DNA from 3 places in the Pectobacterium quasiaquaticum genome. Region 2 is predicted to be linked to each of the others. Evidence: predicted binding sites of a transcription regulator. Region 2 holds the regulator's gene; each other region holds the start of a gene.

What was found. The regulator PurR, encoded in region 2, represses purine synthesis genes. The targets are predictions, from matches to a motif close to CANGCAAACGTTTGCNTG.
Region 1: the regulator PurR is predicted to act here: its motif matches at 3,633-3,650, upstream of guaB (IMP dehydrogenase).
Region 3: the regulator PurR is predicted to act here: its motif matches at 2,482-2,499, upstream of purL (phosphoribosylformylglycinamidine synthase).

The regions. Positions count from the first base shown of each region.
Region 1 is NZ_CP065177.1:1,237,059-1,243,902, reverse strand. Features, by position in the region: gene IG609_RS05690 (oxidoreductase) at 1-52, shown strand, start outside; gene guaA (glutamine-hydrolyzing GMP synthase) at 409-1,986, opposite strand; gene guaB (IMP dehydrogenase) at 2,105-3,571, opposite strand; gene xseA (exodeoxyribonuclease VII large subunit) at 3,743-5,137, shown strand; gene IG609_RS05670 (M4 family metallopeptidase) at 5,362-6,405, shown strand; gene IG609_RS05665 (protealysin inhibitor emfourin) at 6,402-6,746, shown strand; gene IG609_RS05660 (zinc ribbon domain-containing protein) at 6,770-6,844, opposite strand, start outside.
Region 2 is NZ_CP065177.1:2,455,748-2,462,591, reverse strand. Features, by position in the region: gene uca (urea carboxylase) at 1-36, shown strand, start outside; tRNA gene IG609_RS11300 (tRNA-Val) at 249-325, opposite strand; gene IG609_RS11295 (MATE family efflux transporter) at 486-1,859, opposite strand; gene IG609_RS11290 (riboflavin synthase) at 2,108-2,743, shown strand; gene cfa (cyclopropane fatty acyl phospholipid synthase) at 2,838-3,989, opposite strand; gene purR (HTH-type transcriptional repressor PurR) at 4,321-5,346, opposite strand; gene cydH (cytochrome bd-I oxidase subunit CydH) at 5,736-5,825, shown strand; gene IG609_RS11270 (C40 family peptidase) at 6,042-6,844, opposite strand, start outside.
Region 3 is NZ_CP065177.1:1,183,382-1,190,225, forward strand. Features, by position in the region: gene yfhb (phosphatidylglycerophosphatase C) at 1-239, shown strand, start outside; gene tadA (tRNA adenosine(34) deaminase TadA) at 353-829, shown strand; gene mltF (membrane-bound lytic murein transglycosylase MltF) at 871-2,397, opposite strand; gene purL (phosphoribosylformylglycinamidine synthase) at 2,596-6,483, shown strand.

The DNA of each region.
Region 1 (6,844 bases), 1.2 Mb from region 2:
GGAGGTCTCGGTGACGATGACGGGGGTCGATCCCGTCCTCCCGCCCACATGATTTCAAACACGGTGCGGTATCGCGCCGCAACTGCTGCCCTCTCTTCAAATAGAAAAGGTGATTATATTTCGGAAAAAATTTGGTTTATTACGGGTGCCTCACGCGGTTTTGGCCGCATCTGGGCAGAAGACGCTCTTAAGGCTGAGCTATGGAAAGAGACTCACTCGACCTGAGCGACATAGTATCAACTACCAAGCATGGCATCAGATTCATTCGATCCCCTCAACCATGCCATAAAAAAGGTGCCTGGTGGTGCCAAAATTTGCCAATCATTACTAAACATAAAAAAAAGCCCGAAATTACGCGGGCTTAGCTATGTTTAATGTCTGTCAGTGCCGGCTATTCCGGACGCGAGATCATTCCCACTCAATCGTCGCCGGTGGCTTACCCGATACGTCGTAAACGACGCGGGAAATGCCTTCGACTTCGTTGATGATGCGGTTGGAGACGCGGCCGAGGAAGTCGTATGGCAAGTGTGCCCAGTGTGCGGTCATAAAGTCGATGGTTTCTACCGCGCGCAGCGCGACAACCCAATCGTATTTACGGCCATCGCCCATCACGCCCACGGAACGTACCGGCAGGAAGACGGTGAATGCCTGACTGACCTTGTTGTACAAGTCGGCTTTGTGCAGCTCTTCGATAAAGATCGCATCCGCACGACGCAGCAGGTCACAGTACTCTTTCTTCACTTCACCCAGTACGCGCACGCCCAGACCCGGGCCTGGGAACGGATGGCGGTACAGCATGTTGTACGGCAGACCCAGTTCCAGACCGATCTTACGCACTTCGTCTTTGAACAGCTCTTTCAGCGGCTCAACCAGACCCAGCTTCATCTCTTTCGGCAGGCCACCCACGTTGTGGTGTGACTTGATCACGTGCGCTTTGCCGGTCGCAGAAGCGGCAGATTCGATCACGTCTGGGTAGATCGTGCCTTGCGCCAGCCATTTCACGTCAGTTTGCTTGCTGGCTTCTTCATCGAACACTTCAACGAACACGCGACCGATGATTTTACGCTTGGCTTCTGGCTCATCTTCACCCGCCAGCTCGCTCAGGAAGCGCTCTTCCGCAGCAACGTGAACAATGTTCAGACCGAACTGATCGCCGAACATTTCCAGCACCTGATCGGCTTCGTTCAGGCGCAGCAGGCCGTTATCGACAAACACGCAGGTCAGACGATCGCCAATCGCACGGTGCAACAGCATCGCGGTAACGGAAGAATCCACGCCGCCAGACAGACCCAGAATCACGTGATCGTTGCCTACCTGCTCACGAATACGGTTCACCGCATCGTCGATGATCTTGGCTGGCGTCCACAGTGCTTCGCACTGGCAGATATCAAGAACAAAACGCTCCAGCATGCGCTGGCCCTGACGGGTGTGCGTCACTTCCGGGTGGAACTGCACGCCGTAAAAACGCTTCTCTTCGTTAGCCATGATGGCAAACGGACAGGTATCGGTGCTGGCAACGGTTTCAAACCCTTCTGGGATGGCCGTCACTTTGTCGCCGTGGCTCATCCAGACATCCAGCAGCGGTGCGCCAGCGGCGCTCAACGCATCCTGAATATCACGCACCAGTGCGCTATCCGTTTTCACTTCTACCTGCGCATAACCAAACTCACGCTCGTTGGAACCCTCAACGTGGCCCCCCAACTGCATCGCCATCGTCTGCATGCCATAGCACACACCTAATACCGGTACGCCAGCATTGAAAACGTATTCTGGCGCACGCGGGCTGCCAAACTCGGTGGTGCTTTCCGGGCCGCCAGACAGGATGATCCCGTTCGGATTAAACCCACGAATCTGTGCTTCCGTGACATCCCATGCCCACAGTTCACAGTAAACGCCCAGTTCACGCACGCGACGTGCAACCAATTGCGTGTACTGTGAGCCGAAATCCAGAATAAGAATGCGGTGTTGATGAATGTTTTGAGTCATGAGGAGCATGTTCCAAAAAGCAAAAGACAAAAGCGAAAAGTAAACCCAGCTAACCGCTCGGCCTTATGTAAAGGCAGAGCGGCGCGAAATAGTACAGGGTTTATTGCGTTAAATCACCTTATGAACCCATACGGTAGTTCGGCGACTCTTTAGTAATGGTAACGTCGTGAACGTGACTTTCCTGAATGCCAGCACCGCTGATGCGTACAAACTCAGCCTGCGTGCGCAATACATCGATAGTCGCGCAACCGGTCAGACCCATGCAAGAGCGCAAGCCGCCCATCTGCTGGTGAACGATCTCTTTCAGGCGGCCTTTATAGGCTACGCGACCTTCGATACCTTCCGGCACCAGTTTGTCGGCGGCATTATCGGTCTGGAAGTAACGGTCTGATGAGCCTTTGGACATTGCGCCCAGTGAACCCATACCACGATAAGATTTGAATGAACGACCTTGATACAGTTCGATTTCACCTGGGGATTCTTCCGTACCCGCCAGCATCGAACCGACCATGACACACGCCGCGCCTGCTGCGATGGCTTTAGCGATGTCGCCGGAGAAGCGGATACCGCCATCGGCAATGACCGGAATTCCTGTGCCTTCCAGCGCTTCAACCGCATCAGAGATAGCCGTAATCTGCGGTACACCCACGCCCGTCACGATACGGGTCGTACAGATAGAGCCAGGGCCGATACCCACTTTCACTGCACTAACGCCCGCTTCAACCAGCGCTTTTGCACCTGCGCCCGTTGCCACGTTGCCGCCGATGATGTCGAGGTTCGGGTATTTAGCACGTGTTTCACGAATGCGCTGCAATACGCCTTCGGAATGGCCGTGTGAGGAGTCGATCAGCAGAACGTCAACGCCTGCAGCAACCAGGGCATCAACACGCTCTTCATTACCTGCACCTGCGCCAACTGCCGCGCCTACGCGCAGACGACCGTGTGCGTCTTTACACGCGTTCGGTTTACGTTCTGCTTTCTGGAAATCTTTTACCGTGATCATGCCGATCAGGTGGAATTGGTCATCAATCACCAGCGCTTTTTCAACGCGTTTTTCGTGCATTTTTTGCAGCACGACATCACGCGCTTCGCCTTCTTTGACCGTGACCAGACGTTCTTTTGGCGTCATGAATGCACTAACCGGCTTTTCCAAATCGGTAACAAAACGCACGTCACGACCGGTGATGATACCGACCAGTTCGTTGTCTTTTGCCACAACAGGATAGCCAGCGAAGCCGTTGCGCTCGGTCAGCGCTTTCATTTCACGCAGAGTGGTTTCTGGCGTCACGGTTTGTGGATCAACCACCACGCCGCTTTCGTGTTTTTTCACGCGGCTAACTTCTTCAGCCTGACGCTCAATGGACATATTTTTGTGAATAAAGCCCAGACCGCCTTCCTGCGCCAGCGCAATAGCCAAGCCGGATTCGGTAACGGTATCCATCGCTGCGGACAGCATAGGAATATTCAGGCGGATGTTTTTCGTCAACTGCGTGGACAGATCGGCAGTGTTGGGCAGAACAGTAGAATGGGCGGGAACTAGGAGGACGTCGTCAAACGTCAGTGCTTCTTTAGCGATACGTAGCATGGGCAATATCTCACCAAGGTGGATGTAAGAATAGATAAAATATTGCCGTGGCATTCTACAGGGCGTAATCGGTTGCCTCCAGCATTATTTTACTAAAATGCTTGATTACCTTTTTCAGGTAGGTAGTATCGATCAATTAAGTGACTGTTTTAAAATTTGATCTGGCTCACAATGTCTCAATTTCCCTCCTCTGCAATTTTTACCGTTAGCCGCCTGAATCAGACGGTTAGACAACTGTTGGAAATGGAAATGGGCCAGATTTGGCTCTCCGGCGAAATCTCCAACCTCTCTCAGCCATCATCCGGCCACTGGTATTTCACGCTAAAAGACGAACGTGCGCAGGTGCGCTGTGCGATGTTCCGCACCAGCAACCGCAAAGTGACGTTCCGCCCGCAAAACGGTCAGCAAGTGCTGATTCGGGCGAGCATCACGCTATATGAACCCCGCGGCGACTATCAGCTACTAGCAGAAAGCATGCAGCCCGCTGGCGATGGCCTGCTACAGCAGCAGTTTGAACAGCTCAAGCAGCGCCTCGCTGCCGAAGGGCTGTTCGACCAGCAGTTTAAGCAGGTTCTGCCCTCTCCCGCCAAACAGGTCGGTGTGATTACGTCAGCCAGCGGTGCCGCCCTGCACGATATTTTGCAGGTGTTGCAGCGCCGCGATCCGTCGCTGCCGGTGATCGTATACCCCACGTCGGTGCAAGGCGCGGAAGCACCGCTACAGATTGTTCGCGCCATCGAACTGGCTAACCAGCGGGATGAGTGTGACGTATTAATCGTCGGGCGCGGCGGCGGTTCGCTGGAAGATCTGTGGAGCTTTAATGACGAACGGGTCGCCCGCGCTATCTTCGCCAGCCGCATTCCTATCGTCAGCGCCGTCGGCCATGAAACCGATGTCACCATCGCCGATTTCGTCGGCGACCTGCGTGCTCCCACGCCGTCGGCAGCTGCCGAGTTAGTGAGTCGTAACCAACTGGAGCTATTGCGCCAGATACAGTCCCAGCGCCAGCGTCTGGAAATGGCGATGGATTATTACCTTGCCCAGCGCAATCGGGACTTTACCCGTCTGCACCACCGTTTGCAGCAGCAACATCCGCAGCTGCGACTGGCGCGTCAGCAAGCACTGCTGGTTAAACTGCGTCAGCGGTTGGATGACGCCATGCAGCAGCAGCTTCGGCAGACCTCGCGCCGAAGTGAACGCTTACAACAGCGTCTGATGCAACAGCAGCCGCAAACCCGCATTCATCGTGCGCAGCAGCGTTTGCAGCAGCTTAGCTATCAGATGCAAAGCGCTGTAGAACGTCAGTTGAATCAGAACAAGCAGAAGCTAGGCATCGCCTGTTCGCGGCTGGAAGGCGTTAGCCCGCTGGCGACGCTGGCACGTGGCTATAACATCACCACCGCCCCAGATGGTAAAGTGCTGAAAAACGTCGCGCAAATTTCCCTCGGCGAAACGCTGAAAACCCGTTTGCAGGACGGCTGGGTAGAAAGCCAGGTCACAACACTGGCTACGAATCCAGAATCAGCGAAAAAGCGGCGAAAATCCTCATCCCCGACGCCAAAATAACGCGAACAGCATAAAATACGTGAATGGGGATTGGTCCTAAAAAAACAGCGTTCCCCCATTCTTACCCCCGGCATCTGAACTATACTCATTCCCTGCTCACTAATTTATATCCACCGTTTTCACTACACGGGTTCCGACTTCTGTGCGGTGGGCGGGATAAAAAAACAGTGAGCTTTGTTGATCGTCTGTGTTACCCCTGATGAGCGTTTTCAAGGAGATGAGGTATGAAGTCCAGACCGATTTGTAGCGTGATCCCCCCTTACATTTTGCATCGCATTATCGCAAACGGCACAGACGAACAGCGCCACTGTGCGCAACAAACGCTGATGCACGTTCAGTCATTGATGGTTAGCCACAATCCGCGCCCAAAACCCCATGAGAAATTACCCGCTGGGCAGGTAAATCGCAGTATTCACGATGCCGAACAGCAACAACAGTTGCCCGGCAAGCAGGTGCGTGCGGAAGGCCAACCCAGCAACGGCGATATCGCCGTCGATGAGGCCTATAACTATCTGGGTATCACTTACGATTTCTTCTGGAAAATTTTCCAACGTAACTCGCTGGATGCCGAGGGGCTGCCGCTGGCTGGCACAGTCCATTACGGTCAGGATTACCAGAATGCTTTCTGGAACGGGCAACAGATGGTGTTCGGAGATGGCGACGGCAAAATCTTTAATCGTTTCACGATTGCGCTTGATGTGGTCGCGCATGAACTCACGCACGGCATCACCGAAAACGAAGCAGGTCTGATTTATTTCCGCCAGTCCGGTGCGCTAAATGAATCGCTGTCCGATGTTTTTGGCTCCATGGTCAAGCAGTATCATTTGGGGCAAACCGCTGAGCAGGCCGATTGGCTTATCGGTGACGAGCTTCTGGCCGATGGTATTCACGGCATGGGGTTGCGGTCAATGTCTCATCCGGGCACGGCATATGATGATGAGTTGCTCGGTATCGACCCCCAGCCCTATCACATGAACGAGTATGTGAACACGCGCGAAGACAACGGCGGCGTACACTTGAATTCAGGCATCCCCAACCGGGCATTCTATCTGACAGCCATCGCATTGGGCGGCTATTCATGGGAAAAAGCGGGTCGCATCTGGTACGACACGCTGTGTGATAAAACGCTGCCGCAAAATGCAGATTTCGAAATTTTCGCACGCTACACCCTTCAACATGCCGCTAAACGCTTTAACCACACTGTTGCCGATATCGTCCGGCAGTCGTGGGAAACAGTCGGGGTAGAGGTCCGGCAGGTGTTCTTATGAAAACGCTGCCGGCACTCAACGACGATGCCATCATTGAGCTGGCGCGTGAAGGGGGATTTGCCTTTATCCCAAAGCTGGCAGGGCCGCGACGCTTCGCGCTCGCCAGCGTACCGCCATCCGAACGGGAGAGGATTTGTAACGCGATCCGTCATGCCGTTCCTCAGGCTCGCGAACCCGGTAAACCAGACAGCCTTGGGCGTGGCGACCAGTTCTATTACCGCATCCACATCAGCTACAGCCAACCGCAACAGAATCACTATACCGATGTCATCCTGCTGATCCCCGAAGACACTGCGCCACCGGAGCTGACTGAGCTATGGCGCAACGGCGTACAGGAGTAACCATTGATTAAGTAATAATGGATTTAATCGACAGGTGCGTAGCTGAACACGACTCGCTGTTTGGAAATCATCCCGTGCTGCTGGCAAAAATAATCCAC
Region 2 (6,844 bases):
CAGTGCGTGGTGGTGATCGAATCACAAGCGGAATAACGGCGGCGCTCTGTCGTATTCATTCACCAATAGTCTAATTAGGTAATCAGCAATTTTGAAAACGCAGGCTGGGGGCATAAATGGCTTCTGGCCTGTTAATACAGACGCTGTGTTAATGAGTAGATATAGAGGGTAGCTACCCTGATAATGGCAGCACTAATCGAATATAAGAGACAATAAAAAAGGGCGGAATCGAAGGAAAAAACAAGAAATGGTGCGTTCAATTGGACTCGAACCAACGACCCCCACCATGTCAAGGTGGTGCTCTAACCAACTGAGCTATGAACGCATTGAGATACCGAGCTGCCTGTCTGACAGCGAGGCGAATAGTAGCGAGCAAGGGGAAAACTGGCAAGAGGAAAAATGCAATTTTGTGCTCTTGCCAGTGCGATTGCTGGGGTTGTATCCATTCCGTCGTTTTTTTCGACGTAAACTGGATGAAACATTATCTAGCGGGAGGCGCGCGCTAAAATCCGTGCGGCGGGTTGGCGCTGAAGAAAACGAATTCGCGTGACCATCATCACTGCCGCTGCCGTCAGACCAATGATGAAACCACACCAGAAACCCGCAGGCCCCATGCGCGGCACGATAATATCCGTCAACGCCAGCAGGTAGCCACTCGGTAACCCCAGCACCCAGTACGCGGTGAACGTAATATAGAAAATTGACCGAGTATCTTTATAGCCGCGCAGAACACCACTGCCGATGGCCTGAACGGCATCGGAGATTTGATAAACGGCAGCCAACAGCATGAGCTGAGAAGCCATTGCCACCACCAGCGGATCCTGATTGTAGAGCAGGGCGATAGGCTCGCGCAGCAGCGTGGTGAAAATAGCCGTACAGCTGGCTAAGGCTACACCCGCCATGATACCGGTGTGTGCGGCGATACGGGCGTTTTCAACCGAACCTTCCCCTAAGCGATGCCCGACGCGAATGGTGGTCGCAACGCCAACCGAGAGCGGAAGAACGAACATCAGCGAGCTGAAGTTCAGGGCAATCTGGTGACCTGCCACATCGACGACGCCCAGCGGCAACACCAACAGCGCCACCACGGCAAAGAGTGTTACTTCAAAAAGTAATGCCAGCGCGATAGGTAAACCGAGGCCAAAGAGGCGTTTCAGCACGGCAACGTCCGGGCGGAATGCGGGACGGTGCAGGCGGATATCGTGTAGCCAGGAAGCGCGGCGGGTATAGAGCATCATCAATAGCATCATAATCCAGTAAACCGAGGCGGTAGCCACGCCGCAGCCAACACCGCCCAGTTCGGGCATGCCAAATTTACCGTGGATAAAGATGTAGTTGATCGGGATGTTGATTAACAGCCCGATGAATCCAATCATCATGCCGGGGTAGGTTTTGGACAGCCCTTCACACTGGCAGCGTAAAACCTGATAGAACAGATAGCCGGGAACGCCCCACAGCAGCGCATGCAGATAGTCGATGGCTTTCGCCGCCAGCTCAGGCGAATTGTCGCTCATCAGGTTAATGGCGTATTCCCCCTGATATAGCACTAGCATCGTAAGCACAGAAATGATGGCGGCGAGGAAGAAGGACTGTCGCACCTGATAAGAGATGCGATCGCGTCGGCCGGAACCGTTGAGCTGTGCAACAACGGGCGTCAGTGCCAACAGCAGGCCATGGCCAAAAAGAATGGCGGGTAGCCAGATAGAGGTTCCCACGGCGACGGCGGCCATATCGGTGGCGCTATAAGCACCGGCCATGACGGTGTCAACCACACCCATCGACGTTTGGGACACTTGCGCAATAATGACAGGAACAGCAAGCGCCGATAATTTACGCGCTTCTGTCAGATACTGTTGCACGGATACCTTCCTTGAATGACGTAATTTTGCTAGCGGGATGAATAATCTGGATATGAAAAACGTCAAGAATAAAATGAGAACGTTATTGTAACGACTTAATAAAAGTAAACCAGCTTGAAAGAGAATATATTCTTTTTGTTACGCTGCGGTTTCGATAACCTCTGACGTACCGTATTCCGGTTTGGTTTTCCGCGGAATATCGGGCACACTGCACAACGTCATTTCTTTGTTTTTAAGAGGCAAACCGCATGTTTACCGGTATTGTTCAGGGCACCGCGCCGGTGGTGTCGATTGAAGAAAAATCCAACTTTCGCACGCACATTGTCCAGCTCCCTCCCGACCTGTTGCCAGGGCTCGTGCCCGGCGCTTCGGTGGCGCACAACGGTTGCTGCCTGACGGTAACCGCCATTGACGGCGATCGTGTCAGTTTTGATCTCATGAAGGAAACGCTGCGGTTAACGAATCTGGGCGATATCCATGAAGGTGATGTCGTCAATATTGAGCGTGCCGCAAAATTCGGTGATGAGATCGGTGGGCACGTCATGTCAGGCCACATCATGTGTACGGCGGAAGTGGTGAAGATTCAGGTGTCAGAGAATAACCATCAGATTTGGTTCCGTCTGGCAGATGAAGCACTGATGAAATACGTGCTACATAAAGGCTTCGTTGGGATTGACGGTATCAGCCTGACGGTAGGAGAAGTAACCCGTGGACGCTTCTGCGTGCATTTAATTCCAGAAACGCTGAATCGCACCACGCTGGGGCAGAAGCGTCTGGGAAATCGCATTAATATCGAAATCGACCCGCAGACACAGGCCGTAGTCGATACGGTCGAGCGCGTGTTGGCGAGTAAGCAGGCGAGTGACCTGGGCAAAGAAGAGTAATTTTCGCGTTGCCTGTGCTTGTAAACCGGACGAATAGCCTCGTCCGGTTTCTCTTTTCAGTCAGCACACGACTTTCTGTCAACACACAATGCTGTCAGCGCGCAACGCGCAATCCACCGTCGACCCCATCCGTGCTGAACAAGACCTGCCAGAGCTGAAGTTCCCTTGCTCTGAAAGCCCCTGCACAAAAGTTAAGATAGTAGCTGAACATCCGGCGGAAGCGGGCCGTGTAGCGTGTGGAAAGCCGTGGCCAGTTCTGCTGAAAGCGAGCGTGCCAGGCCATTAAGGTACGATCGTAATCAGCACCGAAATTATGCCAGTCTTCCATCACCAAATAAGGCTCGCTTGCCTGCGCAATATGCTGTACGGAGGGAATACAGCCGTTGGGGAAGATGTATTTATGAATCCAGGGATCGATGTGCGGATTGGTCTTATTGGCCCCGATGGTATGTAGCAGAAACAGCCCATCGGGTTTTAGATTACGCCGCACGACGCGGAAATAATTGTCATAGTTGCGTGGCCCGACGTGTTCAAACATGCCAACTGACACCACGCGATCGAATTGCCGATCGAGATCGCGGTAATCCTGTAATTCAATGGTGACGTTCAGATCCTGACAACGTCGCTGTGCCAGCACCTGTTGTTCTCTGGAAATGGTGATGCCGTACACTGAAACACCGTAGTGACGTGCCGCGAATTCGGCCAACCCGCCCCAGCCACAGCCGATATCCAGCAGCGTCATCCCTGATGTTAACTGGAGCTTTTCGCAGATCATGGCGAGTTTATCTTCCTGCGCCTGTTCCAGCGTCTGTGCCTGTTTCCAATAGGCGCAGGAGTATTGCATATAGGGATCCAGCATCAGGGTAAAGAGGTCGTTACCTAAATCGTAATGCGCTTTACCGACAACCTGAGCGCGTCGACGGGATTGTAAATTCGTGACGCGGGAGAGGGCGACGCGCGTCAGGTCGTGCAGACGGCGGGGCAGCCTGGCATCCAGCCCCGCGCGCATGACGCGATGGGAAAACATATCCAGCCGTTCACACTCCCACCATTCATCCATGTAGCTTTCTCCCAGCCCCAGCGATCCCTCACGCAGGATACGTTTAAAGAAATTGGGGTTGGTCACGCGGATGTCAAAAGGGCGAGTGCCGTTGATGGCGATATCCGCGCTGGCCAGCATGTCTTGCACGATGTGGAACCAGGGCGCGGTATTAGGATCCCATTCTTCTGTATAAGGTAAACCCATCATGTCTCCTTAACTTTTCACATGTAAAAGTATCGTAAAACATACCTGGACAACACTTATCGCAGCCGAGGTATCGGCTGTCACCAGAGAAAATGAAACACGGTATTATACCCGTCATACTTCAAGCCGCATGTACGTTGGCTACGTTCACTCACCCGAATCACTTACTTGAGTAAGCTCATCGGGATTCCCTCGCTTGCCGCCTTCATGCAACTCGAATTATTTAGGGTATAGAATTATAACGGCTTCAGCCAGCATACAAGAGAATTGGCTGAAGCAGAGAGAGGATGCAGGCAGGAATAAGAAAAACGGCTGTACAGAATAGCGGCGACTAGCGGCGATAGTCGAGGTAGGGGCCGTCTGCCACCGAGCGGCGCTCAATCAACGTCGGGTGCACTTCAATGACGTGCGCATCTTCCCGTTTACTAGTGATTCGATCCAGTAGCATAGAGAACGCGGATTGACCCAGACGCTCCTTTGGCTGGTGGATGGTGGTCAGCGCAGGCGTAAAGAAACGCGCGTGGCGCACGTTGTCATAACCGATCACCGAAATATCCTGCGGCACGCGCAGACCCAGCTCGTCAGCCGCACAGATGGCCCCCATCGCCATAATATCGCCGCCGCAGAATACAGCCGTTGGACGCTGTTTCTGTGCGAGGATCTGATGCATGGCTTTATAGCCGGATTCTGGTTCAAAATCGCCTCGAACCACCCATTCGTCGCGTACGGTGATGTCGGCTTCCTTCAGCGCTTTCAAAAAGCCGAGGTAGCGTCCGCTGCCGGTGTTGCGTTCTTGAGTGCCGGGGATGGCGCCGATATCCCGATGGCCGCGTTCAATCAGGTAGCGGCCTGCCATATAACCGCCTTCAAAGGCGTTATCGATAATCGTATCGGTAAAATCGCTGTGCATCTGTCCCCAGTCCATCACGACCATCGGAATGCTGCGATAATCTTCCAACATCGACAACAGCTCTGGTGGATATTCGGCGCACATTACCAGCAGGCCGTCGACGCGTTTTTGCGCCAGCATGGAAAGATAAGCGCGCTGCTTGCCGATGTCGTTATGCGAATTACACAGCACCAGCGTGTAGCCTTTGGCGTAGCAGCTATTTTCAACGGCTTCAATGATCTCGGCGAAATAGGGTGCTTCACTGGAAGTGGCCAGCAAGCCGATAGATTTAGTGTGATTAACTTTGAGGCTGCGGGCGACGGCGCTGGGTGAATAGTGCAATTCTTTGATTGCTGCCCTGACGGCTGCCTTAGTCTCTTCGGCGACGAAACGTGTTTTATTGATCACGTGCGATACGGTTGTGGTGGAAACGCCAGCACGTTTTGCCACATCTTTAATCGTTGCCATCTAAAAATGACTCCTGAACTTACCTGTTATAGACGTAAGTATATTGTTAATCGTTTGCCTACGTTTAATGTTCTTCTTCTAAGCTAAAAAACAGGATTTCAGAAGGAGAATGCCGAATGTTATACCGAAGGGATCTGGGTTGACGTTTTTCGACTGATACGTAGCGCTTTCATAAACAGCGGATTGTGTCCGATTTATCATGAAAGTGAAAGGGCTAATTTATACTATTAGTGATGCATTCGTCCGAGATTTTTCGCTACAATTATGAAAGAATCGTAATAACCCTATTATTTGTGGCTTTTACTACCTAAACGGGTTTGGCTGTGAACGGTGGTGTCTTTTCAGATGAAGCTTTCAGATAAAATTCGTTCGTTAATAAGGAGTAATTCATGGATACAGATCTGAAGATGTCTTTGCTGACAACTGTTGGTTCGTTGGCTGTGATCATCGCGTTTAGTTTTATTGCGGTGCTGAACTAACCGAACGGTGCCTCTGGGCGGGTTAGGTATTCAGACACGTTGATGATGCATAAAACGTGTCTGAATCGTTTTATACCCGTCATACTTCAAGTTGCATGTGCGTTGGCTTCGTTCACTCACCCGAATCACTTACTTGAGTAAGTTCATCGGGATTCCTTCGCTTGCCGCCTTCCTGAAACTCGAATTATTTAGGGTATACCAGATATAATCTGTCTCTTAACGAATCGTCTGCGGTGTGACCACGCGACGTGCACCAACGTAGTGCTCCTGCCAATAATCTTCACTCAGCTTGCTGATACGAATGTCTGAGCCTGTCCGTGGCGACTGAATAAATTTTCCTTCCCCCAGATAAACCCCGACGTGATCGGCTGCCCCACGATTATTGATGCGGAAGAAGACCAGATCGCCACTTTCCAGCTCACTCTTTTTAATCGGAGCAGCATCACGCAGGTGATACATTTCGTTTGCAGTGCGTGGAATTTGGATCTTAACGACATCTTTGTAGGCGTAATAAACCAGTCCGCTACAGTCGAATCCGGTAAAGGGAGAGGAACCGCCCCAGTGGTAAGGCTTACCTATCTGACTCATCAATTTATTCATTGCGGTCGTTTTGGCATGCTGATAGCGTTTTTTATGTGCGGCGCTTAGCGCCATACCTTTTTCTGTCGGCGCTGGATTTTTATCCGCTTTCCCCTTGAGTGCGGTCTTCTTCAGTCCGGTTTTGACTCTGGCTTGTGCGGTGGTTTGTTTCTCTTCTTCAGGCTTCAGCTTTTTAAGATTCTTTTTCACGAGCGCGGGCGTGCTGCTTTGCGTCCGTGACGGTTTTTTTTCTGTCACTTTGCTCGCGGTGCGGGATTTGGGTTTATTGCTGACGGCGGTAGGTTCTGGTTTTTTGCTTTTGATCGGCGTCGGTGACTTAGCATTACCCTTTGTTTGGCGGCTTTTCTTATTCGTTTCTACCACGGCGCTTTTCTTCGGCGCAGAATGCGGGGTATGCGGCGCAGCCTGAACCACGTTCA
Region 3 (6,844 bases), 1.3 Mb from region 2:
CGCCTTTTCTGCCCAGCGTTCGCCTGATGGGAAGCCAGATTACGCGCCGCTACGGCGGCTGGGTATTAACGCTGCGCTGTCTCGGACATGAAAAAGTAACGCAGATGGAGCTGCGTCTGGGCGCGCCGCTCAAGCTCTACAGCGGTTACAGCGACAGCAAACAGGACAATCCGCTGCTCTATTTCTGCGAACACCGTTGGCGAGTCACCCCCGAAGGTAGCCTGCAACAGCTGGAATGATTTTTTCACCCTTTCATCTGATTTTTCATCTCTTCATATAGGTATAATGCGCCGCCAAAATATGAATTGTTGAATGAGGAAATGTGAGTCGCGTGAGTAACGATGAATACTGGATGCGCTATGCGTTAACGCTAGCTCAACGTGCTCAGGATGAAGGCGAAGTACCGGTTGGAGCGGTGCTGGTGCTGGATAACGAGGCCATCGGCGAAGGGTGGAACCGGCCGATTGGGCATCACGATCCTACCGCGCATGCTGAGATTATGGCGCTGCGGCAGGGAGGGCTGGTGTTGCAGAACTACCGCCTGCTAGAGACAACGCTGTATGTCACGCTGGAGCCGTGCATCATGTGTGCGGGCGCGATGATACACAGCCGTATTGGGCGTCTGGTGTACGGTGCGTCAGATGAGAAAACGGGGGCAGCGGGCTCGTTGGTGGATATTCTGCGCCACCCCGGCATGAATCATCAGATCGTGATTGAATCGGGCATTCTGGCTGATGAATGTTCTGCAACGCTCAGCACGTTCTTTCGCCTGCGTCGTGAACAGCACAAAGCCCGTCGTGCCGCTGAGAAAAACGCCGCGCAGGAATAGCGGGGCGTTTTTCCTTCCATACGGATCTATTCCGGCACCTTTTATTCCGGTACCTTGCTGAGAGGAACGGCCGGATAGCCTTTCGCGATCTGGGTTTGTTGCTGCGCTTTGGTTTCTTTTTCTATCAGATAACCTTCCAGACTCACCATATAACGCCGAATGTTTTCCACGTAGTTATAGGCTTCGTGTCCGCGCGCGTAGCCGTAGGTGGTTTGGGTGTAATAGCGCTTCTGGCTCAGCATCGGCAAGCGCATCTTCACATCGACCCAACTGTCGGGATTACCTTTCTGTTTTTCGGTCAATTTACGTGCATCAAGCAGATGAGCGTATCCCATATTGTAAGACGCCAGTGCAAACCAGATTTTTTCATCTTCCGGGATGGTGTCCGGCATTTTCTGCATCATGTGCGACATATATTGCGCACCGCCGCGAATACTTTGCTCTGGGTCGACGCGATCGGTGACGTTCAGGCTTTCTGCCGTGTTGCGCGTGAGCATCATCAGCCCGCGCACGCCGGTAGGGGAGGTCGCCAGCGGGTTCCAGTGTGACTCCTGATAGGAGATGGCGGCCAGCAGCTTCCAGTCGATATCGGTGGCGTATTTTTCAAACAGCGGTCGCAGATCCGGCAGCGTTTGATCAATCGCGCTCAGGAACGTGGTGGTATCGACATAGTCAAATTCGCCAACGTGGCCGAGATACTTCTCCTCCAAACGCGCGAGCGTACCGTCTTCGACAATTTGGCTGAAGAAATCCAGCAGCGCGGCGGACAGGCTGTCATCGTGTGAGCGTCGCATATACCAGGTAACTGGCTCTTCGTCGCTGAGATCGAAGGTGACGGCGAGCTGCGGATGAATTCGCTGCATTAAGCCGATGGTGACCGAATCACCCAGCGTATAGTCCAGTTTGCCGTCGGCAACCTGCTTCAGTAAGTCCTGCGTGCTCTGATCGGAAGCCGATTCCCAGCTTAGCTGCGGGTATTTTTCTGCTTTTAGATCGCGCAGGGTAGCGGCGTGGGCGGAACCTGACGTCACGACGAGGCGGCCTTGCAGTTTATCCAGTGTTTTTGGGCGGGGTGAACCGAGGCGGTACACCATCTGTTGTGAAATGGAATAGTAGGTTGGGCCGGCACGGAAGCGTTCCAGACGCTCATGGTTGTAGATCAGCCCGGCAGCCAGCAGATCGGCGTCGTCACCGTCCAGATCGTCGAACAGTTCGTCAAGATTCTTGCGTGACGAGACCACCAGCTTGACGCCGAGGTAATCGGCGAACCGTTTTGCCAGTTCATAGTCCAGACCTGTCGGGGATCCGTTGCTCATTGCATAGGTCAGCGGTGAGTTGACCGTGCTGATACGCAACTCACCGCGTGAGAGGATCTGCCTGAGCTGTACATCCTGACTACTGCGCCAGGGAATACTAGGCCATAGCGCTAACGCCAGCAGTAACGTGATAATCCCGATGAAAAAATAATTTAATTTTAAAGGCTTCAAATAGTTATCTCTCGGCGGCCGTGTGGCCAGGCTGTCTGTAACGGCAGTTTTTTTATACGTCATTTCCCAGAGTGGGGGCATTTTGCTTAACAAACCGCCAGTGTGCAACTTTTATTGATTTGGTCACCGATTAATCATTCGTCGGACGCGAAGTGAAATTATCGCCACGCAAACGGTTTCGTCCGAGGGAAGGATTCTCTATAATATGCGTGTTTCCCCCCTGTTGTGCCCCATGGCTGTATCGCAGCCAGTGCATCGAAGACGAGAGAACTTTAGATTATGGAAATACTGCGTGGTTCACCTGCTTTATCGGCTTTTCGTATTAATAAATTGCTGGTCCGCTGCAAAGAGCACGTTTTGCCGGTCAGCGATATCTATGCTGAATACGTACATTTCGCCGATGTCAGCGCCCCGTTGAACAACGATGAACAGGCCAAACTGACACGTTTGCTGAAGTATGGTCCTTCTCTCGCGGAGCACGAGCCGCAAGGCCATCTGTTACTGGTCACGCCGCGCCCCGGCACCATTTCGCCGTGGTCTTCCAAAGCAACGGATATCGCCCATAACTGTGGGTTAAGCAAAGTACTGCGTCTGGAGCGTGGTCTGGCTTTCTATATTCATGCGCCGACGCTGAGCGATGAACAGTGGCAGCAACTGGGGGCACTGCTGCATGACCGAATGATGGAAAGCGTATTTAGCGACCTGAAACAGGCTGAAGCGCTGTTCTCTCATCATCAACCTGCACCTTTCAAACGCATCGAAATTCTGCTGCAAGGACGTCAGGCACTGGAAGAGGCGAACGTCCGTCTGGGACTGGCATTGGCAGAAGATGAAATTGACTATCTGCTGGAAGCCTTCACCAAACTGGGCCGCAATCCTAACGATATCGAACTGTATATGTTCGCCCAGGCGAACTCTGAACACTGCCGCCACAAGATTTTCAACGCTGATTGGGTGATCGACGGCGTTACTCAGCCGAAGTCACTGTTCAAAATGATCAAAAACACCTTTGAACACACGCCCGATCACGTTCTCTCTGCCTATAAAGATAACGCCGCCGTCATGGAAGGTTCCGCCGTCGGCCGTTTCTACACCGATCCTAACGGGCAATATACTTACCATCAGGAAGACGCCCATATCCTGATGAAAGTTGAAACGCATAACCACCCAACCGCCATTTCACCGTGGCCGGGCGCAGCAACGGGATCCGGTGGTGAAATCCGTGACGAAGGCGCGACAGGCCGTGGCTCCAAGCCGAAAGCGGGTCTGGTGGGCTTCTCTGTATCGAACCTGCGCATTCCTGGCTTTGTTCAGCCGTGGGAAGAAGAAGAGTTCGGCAAGCCAGAGCGTATTGTCAGCGCGCTGGATATCATGACCGAAGGCCCATTGGGCGGCGCGGCATTCAATAACGAATTCGGCCGTCCTGCACTAACGGGCTATTTCCGTACGTATGAAGAGCGTGTTGATAGCCACAATGGCACAGAGCTGCGCGGCTACCATAAACCGATCATGCTGGCGGGCGGCATTGGTAACATCCGTGCCGATCACGTCAAAAAAGGCGAAATTAGCGTTGGTGCCAAACTGATTGTACTGGGCGGACCGTCCATGAATATCGGTCTGGGCGGCGGTGCAGCCTCTTCTATGGCATCGGGTCAGTCTGATGCGGATCTGGATTTTGCTTCTGTACAGCGCGATAACCCAGAAATGGAGCGCCGCTGTCAGGAAGTGATCGACCGCTGCTGGCAATTGGGTGAAGCCAACCCAATCCTGTTCATCCACGATGTCGGCGCAGGCGGTCTGTCTAACGCGATGCCGGAACTGGTGAGCGACGGTGGTCGAGGCGGTCGCTTTGAACTGCGCGATATTCTGAACGACGAGCCGGGCATGAGCCCGCTGGAAGTCTGGTGTAACGAATCGCAGGAGCGCTACGTTCTGGCCGTTGCGCCAGAACAGCTGGCACAGTTTGATGAAATTTGTCGTCGTGAACGCGCACCTTATGCGGTGATTGGTGAGGCGACGGAAGAATTGCATCTGACGATGAACGATCGTCACTTCAACAACCAGCCGATCGATCTACCGCTGGATGTGCTGCTGGGCAAAACGCCGAAGATGCTGCGTGACGTTGAGCGCAAGCAGGTAGAAGGCATGCCGCTACAGCGTGATGAAATCTATCTGGCAGAAGCGGTCGAGCGCGTGCTGCACTTGCCTGTTGTCGCCGAAAAAACCTTCCTGATCACCATCGGTGACCGCTCTGTTACCGGTATGGTAGCCCGAGATCAGATGGTCGGTCCGTGGCAGGTGCCAGTGGCTGACTGTGCGGTGACCACTGCCAGCCTTGATAGCTATTACGGCGAGGCCATGTCTATCGGTGAACGTGCGCCAGTCGCGCTGCGTAACTTCGCCGCCTCCGCGCGTTTGGCGGTGGGTGAGGCGCTGACGAACATTGCGGCCACGCATATCGGCCCGCTGACTCGTGTGAAGCTGTCTGCGAACTGGATGGCAGCAGCCGGCCACCCGGGCGAAGATGCCGGCCTGTACGATGCGGTGAAAGCCGTGGGTGAGGAACTGTGCCCAGCACTGGGTCTGACGATTCCGGTGGGTAAAGACTCTATGTCGATGAAAACCCGCTGGCAGGAAGAGGGCGAAGATCGTGCGGTCACCTCGCCGATGTCGCTGGTGATCTCTGCGTTTGCCCGTGTGGAAGACGTGCGTAACACGGTAACGCCACAGCTGCGTACCGGACAGGATAATGCGCTACTGCTCATCGATCTGGGTGCAGGCAATAAAGCGCTGGGTGCGACGGCGCTGGCACAGGTTTATCGCCAACTGGGTCGTAAGACGGCAGATGTGCATAGCCCTGAGCAACTGGCTGGCTTCTTTAATGCCATGCAGCAACTGGTCGCGAATAAAGCGCTTCTGGCCTACCACGACCGTTCAGACGGCGGCCTGCTGGTTACGCTGGCGGAGATGGCGTTTGCTGGCCATTGCGGCGTGACTGTCGATATCGCGTCTCAGGGCGAGGATACGCTGGCGACACTGTTTAACGAAGAGCTTGGCGCAGTAATCCAGATCCCTGCGGCACGTCGTGCGGAAGTGGAAGCGGTTCTGGCACTGCATGGTCTGGCAGATTGTGTACATTACCTCGGTCATGCTGAAGAAGGCACGCGTTTCACCATCAATCAGGGTGCAGAAGCGATCTATCAGGAAAGCCGTTCAACGCTGCGTCGCTGGTGGGCTGAAACCAGCTGGCAGATGCAGCGCCTGCGTGATAACCCGCAGTGTGCCGATCAGGAACATATCGCCAGACAGGATGATAACGATCCCGGCTTGAACGTGTCGCTGACCTTCGATCCGCAGCAAGATATCGCCGCACCTTATATCGCTAAGAATGTCCGCCCTAAAGTGGCGGTCCTGCGTGAGCAGGGTGTGAACTCTCATGTCGAAATGGCGGCGGCGTTCGATCGTGCGGGCTTTGATGCCATCGACATCCATATGAGTGACCTGCTGGCGAATCGCCGTAACTTGCAGGATTTCCAGGCGCTGGTTGCGTGTGGCGGCTTCTCTTATGGTGACGTGCTGGGCGCGGGTGAAGGCTGGGCTAAATCCATTCTGTTCAACTCTCGCGTACGTGATGAATTCGCTGAATTCTTCCTGCGTCCACATACGCTGGCACTAGGCGTATGTAACGGTTGCCAGATGATGTCCAACCTGCGTGAGCTGATTCCGGGCGCCGATCTCTGGCCGCGTTTTGTCCGCAATAAATCCGATCGCTTTGAAGCGCGCTTCAGCCTGGTCGAAGTGGAGAAAAGCCCGTCGCTGTTCATGAATGATATGGCCGGATCACGCATGCCAATTGCCGTTTCACACGGTGAAGGTCAGGTTGAAGTTCGCGACGATGCCCATCTGGCGGCGATTGAAGAACACGGTCTGGTGGCGCTGCGTTATATCAACCACTACGGTCAGGTAACCGAGAACTATCCAGCTAACCCGAATGGTTCGCCAAACGGTATTACGGCAGTCACCAGCACCAGTGGTCGGGCAACCGTCATGATGCCACACCCTGAACGCGTGTTCCGTACCGTCAGTAACTCCTGGCACCCAGAAGAATGGGGCGAGGATGGTCCGTGGATGCGTATGTTCCGCAACGCGCGTAGACAGCTGGGCTAAGTTAAGGTCAGCCAGAGAAAGGGGCTTAGGCCCCTTTTTTACGTCTGTTTTCTCAGTTTGTCGTTTTTTTGCGACGAACAAACTTTTTAGTGTCTCTAATTGGTGACATTTAACTGTTTGATTTATATGAATGGTGCGATGATGTCATAAAGTTGTCTGTTTTTAGCGACATAAAGCGTCTCTTTTACGCGTATTTTCGTTATTTGTATTCTGGATTATGTTTTTCTTAGCAATGATTAAAATAAAGATTGTTAATAATCAGTATGTTGATTTTAATTTTTTAAAATTGGCATGCTAAATGCTATTAATAAGCGTTGCTCATTCAACTGGTTATGATTGCGTTGCTAACTGGCAAACATTT